Regions from separate parts of the Salinithrix halophila genome, predicted to be linked through region 1. Evidence: a T-box and tRNA genes for the amino acid it is inferred to sense, from the RefSeq annotation. Region 1 holds a T-box; the other holds one or more tRNA genes.
What was found. The T-box of region 1 lies ahead of leuS (leucine--tRNA ligase). A T-box ahead of a tRNA ligase gene usually reads a tRNA of that ligase, here a tRNA-Leu.
Positions count from the first base shown of each region.

Region 2: it encodes a tRNA-Leu, which carries the amino acid that the T-box ahead of leuS (leucine--tRNA ligase) is inferred to sense. The anticodon was not compared.

Region 1 is NZ_JBHSAP010000009.1:386,246-388,424, forward strand. It holds gene leuS (leucine--tRNA ligase) at 1-893, opposite strand, end outside; T-box leader at 970-1,216, opposite strand; gene rsfS (ribosome silencing factor) at 1,317-1,658, opposite strand; gene yqeK (bis(5'-nucleosyl)-tetraphosphatase (symmetrical) YqeK) at 1,655-2,179, opposite strand, start outside.
Region 2 is NZ_JBHSAP010000009.1:774,301-776,479, reverse strand. It holds tRNA gene ACFOUO_RS10120 (tRNA-Ser) at 1-59, shown strand, start outside; tRNA gene ACFOUO_RS10115 (tRNA-Phe) at 127-202, shown strand; tRNA gene ACFOUO_RS10110 (tRNA-Thr) at 211-286, shown strand; tRNA gene ACFOUO_RS10105 (tRNA-Trp) at 296-369, shown strand; gene ACFOUO_RS10100 (YugN family protein) at 371-799, opposite strand; tRNA gene ACFOUO_RS10095 (tRNA-Cys) at 857-930, shown strand; tRNA gene ACFOUO_RS10090 (tRNA-Leu) at 987-1,074, shown strand; tRNA gene ACFOUO_RS10085 (tRNA-Arg) at 1,078-1,154, shown strand; tRNA gene ACFOUO_RS10080 (tRNA-Gly) at 1,339-1,413, shown strand; tRNA gene ACFOUO_RS10075 (tRNA-Leu) at 1,419-1,506, shown strand; tRNA gene ACFOUO_RS10070 (tRNA-Arg) at 1,510-1,586, shown strand; gene ACFOUO_RS10065 (glycosyl hydrolase family 18 protein) at 1,793-2,179, opposite strand, start outside.

The DNA of each region.
Region 1 (2,179 bases):
GTCCGGGTAAGTTCCGTCTCCTTACGCATCGCGTCCATAAAATCGCGGATCTTTCCTTCATTGGGCTTCCCTTTGATCAACCGGGGAACCAAGGGATGTTCCGGGGCCAGCACCATGTAACTCACCCCATATAAGGTATCCGGTCGGGTTGTAAAGACAGAGACTTCCTCATCGGACAACTCGGGAATCGAAAACGAGATATGGGTTCCTTCGCTCTTTCCGATCCAGTTCCGCTGCATCGCTCGAACCTTTTCCGGCCATTGGGGCAAGGTGTCCAACCCCTCCAAGAGACGGTCAGCGTAGTCGGTGATCTTCAGATACCACTGTTCCAGATCCTTTTTTACCACTTCGGTATCACAGCGCCAGCAACGGCCGTCCTCTACCTGTTCGTTGGCCAATACCGTGGCACATTCGGGACACCAGTTAACCGCCCCTTTTTTTCGGTACGCCAACCCCCGCTCATAAAACAGCAGGAACAGCCACTGAGTAAACCGATAATATTCAGGGGTGCAGGTACCCACATAGCGATCCCAATCATACGAAATCCCCAGGCGGGCCTGCTCCTCCCGGATTTTCCCCATGTTGGCAAGAGTCCATTCCCGGGGATTGACCCCCCGCTGGATCGCCGCATTTTCCGCCGGCAGGCCGAAGGCGTCAGCCCCCATCGGGTGAAGAACCTGATATCCATTCATCCGTTTGAAACGGGCCAGAACATCCCCCATCGAATAATTTCGGACGTGACCCATGTGCAGCCCTTCCCCAGAGGGATAAGGAAACATCTCCAGGGCATAGAAGGTGGGTTTATCCGGGTCTTCACCGGTTTTATAGGCATCCCTGTCTTTCCAGATCTGCTGCCACTTGGGCTCAATCTCCCTTGGCATGTATTTTTTCATCTGACATCCTCCAGTTCCGGTTTGCTCAAACATTCCCCTTGAGAAATATGAAAACCTCCCGCCCCCAGCTTGTATCGCTAGGGACGAGAGGTTGGTTCACAATGTCCAAAACTCCCGCGGTACCACCCTGATTGGCATCCACTACAAATGCCCGCTCTTGGAATCCGTTATCGGGGATCAGGCGTCAAAGAGTACTGTCCCAAGAGGGGTTCCTCTTTAAAGCGGAGGGGCGAGTTCCCCCGGTACCCCGGTCGACTTTCACCGAACCGTCGACTCTCTGGGAACGGGCTTACCGGGGTACTGCTCCCCACCATTGCCGTTTTGTGGTGAATTTGTTTTTAAAAGAATTTAGTTTACATTATATGAAACAGCTTGGACGTGTGTCAACGCTTATAAACATTTTTTTGTTGGTTGAAATCATTTTTATTGCGCCGTGACTTGAGCCGCATCGCCCCACAACCGTTCCAGATCATAGAAATCCCGCTCGTCCTTGTGGAAGACATGGACGACCACGTCACCGAGATCGACCAGCACCCAGCGGGCTTCGCGGAGTCCTTCCACGCCCCTGAGGGTCACCTTCGCCTTTCCCATCTTCTCCTTGATCGCTTCCACGATCGCCTGCACTTGGGTTTGTGAATTCCCGTGACAGACCACGAAGTAGTCGGCGATGACAGACAATCCCCGGATATCGAGGATAGCCACACGCTGGGCTTTTTTCTCTTCGGCGGCTGCGGCCGCTAACTGTGCGATTTCCACTAGGTTCAAAGAGATTCCTCCTTCGGTTTGGGTTGGTGAACAAGATCCACCATGAAATTACGGGCAAACAGGGTCAGTGGATACACCTTCATTCCCTTGCAGACAAGAAACTGTATCGTGTTGTCCAAGGATTTCAGCAGCGCTTGGTCCAAATCCTCCCTGGCCAACTCTCTCACTTCCTCCACCCCAGGAAAACGGCGACCCGGTTCCATATAATCCGCTACAAAAACTACTTTGTCTAATAAAGTCATATGCGGCCGACCGGAGGTGTGATAACGGATAGCGTCTAAAACTTCGTTATCCTGGATACCCAATTCCTCCCGAACGATCTCCGCTCCCACCGGCGCATGCCATAATTCTCGGTTATAGGAAAGGAGATCCTTGGGCAATCCCCGAGTAACGATGATTTCCCTCATCTTTGCTTCCGGCCAAAACTTACAGTAGTCATGGAGGAGGGCAGCCAGATCCGCTTTTTCCTTATTCGCCCCGAAACGCTCCGCCAATTCCAAAGCCGTTTCCATCACCCGTTG
Region 2 (2,179 bases), 390 kb from region 1:
GAAATCGTGTAGGCGGGCATAAACCTGTCTCGAGGGTTCGAATCCCTCCCTCTCCGCCATTTTTTCCCTTTCATGCAAATTGCCTTGATCTTCTTTTCTAAGTATGTTAAGATGCTAATTACTTGTGGTTCGGTAGCTCAGTCGGTAGAGCAGAGGACTGAAAATCCTCGTGTCGGCGGTTCGATTCCGTCCCGAACCACCATTGATTTTGCCGGTGTAGCTCAACTGGTAGAGCAACTGACTTGTAATCAGTAGGTTGGGGGTTCAAGTCCTCTCGCCGGCACCAACGCGTCGTAGGGGCGTAGTTCAATGGTAGAACAGAGGTCTCCAAAACCTCAAATGCGGGTTCGATCCCTGCCGCCCCTGCCATTTATCGCTTTTGCATCTTGCCTTGGAATTGGCCTTCCAACTGACGAAGTTCGGACTGGGCCCGTTCCAACCATTTTTGTTCCACTTGGTCATCCTTATCAGCCGGTTCGGCGAATTGGTTGAAGCTCCCGGATACTAAGCCAACCCCGGCGTGATCGTCAGATTTCGTTTGGTATTGGTGCTTTAGCACAAAGGGGCGACCGATCCGGAGGGTGGCTTTACGGGTACCGATACTTCCTTCGACGGCGGTAACAGGCACGCGCAGATAGGCGCGGTGTTCCTTGTTTTCCTCCCAATCGAGCGGCTTGTCGTAATATCCGTGATCGTATTCGTATCCGCCTCCTAGGATAAAACCTGTTTCATTCATTAGGCGGTCGATTTCAACAAAGCTTCCTTCCAGGTTTTCAAGGGATGAAGAGACTTGGATCATCAAGGATCCTCCTTTCGGATTTATTGTGCCACAGCGGTCCCATCCTCATTCAGATAAGGCGGCATAGCCAAGTGGTAAGGCAGAGGACTGCAAATCCTTTACCCCCGGTTCGAATCCGGGTGCCGCCTCCACCTATTTATCATTTTTGATGGAACCGTAAGGATTGTACAAAGTTTTCCTTCCTTACGCGGATGTGGCGGAATCGGCAGACGCGCTAGATTCAGGATCTAGTGGTCATTATGACCGTGGAGGTTCAAGTCCTCTCATCCGCACCATATGTGCCCTTAGCTCAGCTGGATAGAGCGTCTGACTACGGATCAGAAGGTCGGGGGTTCGAATCCTCCAGGGCACGCCAAAAGCACCGGAAAACCGGTGCTTTTTTTATTCGGGTTTAGTAAGCACGAGGGGTTCACGTACCTAATGAGCGAAGGGTACATGTTAATCGTGCTGGAAATTTTTTATCAAGAAAAAAGCTTGACTACCCGTCCCAAATGTCATATGATATATATTGTCGCCGTCAAAAGAAAGCAACACGACATGCGGAAGTAGCTCAGGGGTAGAGCACCACCTTGCCAAGGTGGGGGCCGTGGGTTCGAATCCCATCTTCCGCTCCAGGTAAGCGGATGTGGCGGAATCGGCAGACGCGCTAGATTCAGGATCTAGTGATCATTATGATCGTGGAGGTTCAAGTCCTCTCATCCGCACCATATGTGCCCTTAGCTCAGCTGGATAGAGCGTCTGACTACGGATCAGAAGGTCGGGGGTTCGAATCCTCCAGGGCACGCCAAAAGCACCGGAAAACCGGTGCTTTTTTGTATTGAAATACGATGGAGACTCCCCCCGTCTAAAAGGCGTGGGGTTTTTGGGTTATAGCGCCAGCAGTCCATCTCTGCTTTGGACAACGCCTAAGCTCAGGAGTGCTCAGAAGAAGTGGCTTTTAGGGAACTCTCCGGTCCTATGCAGTTAAGGGTACTCATATGAGCGGAACGCTTGTTACCAGCGTTTTAGTTTCCTTTTTTGGGGGGGGAGCGTTTTTTTCCCATATCCGTTCCAAAAATCCGGATCTTCGGCGCCGAGATACCAGAGGGACCAACCCCCGATGTCAGGGTGCTTCGCTTGAAGCTGTTTAACCTTGTCGATCAGGCTGGTTCCGTTCGGTACACAACCGGAAATCTCCCGACCGCTCTGGCGGGTGACAAAGCAGGTTTCTCCCGATTGACGGTTAAGGGTGGCGTGTCCTTCAGCGGTCCATTGGGGTATCTGGCTGTGGAGAAGAGGAAATTGCTTGCCCTCCTCTGGCCAAATATAGCCGTAGGAGGATAGGCTGAGGTAAATTTTTTTAGAAGGAATCTGCTCTTTGGCGAAGGCAAGCAGTTGATC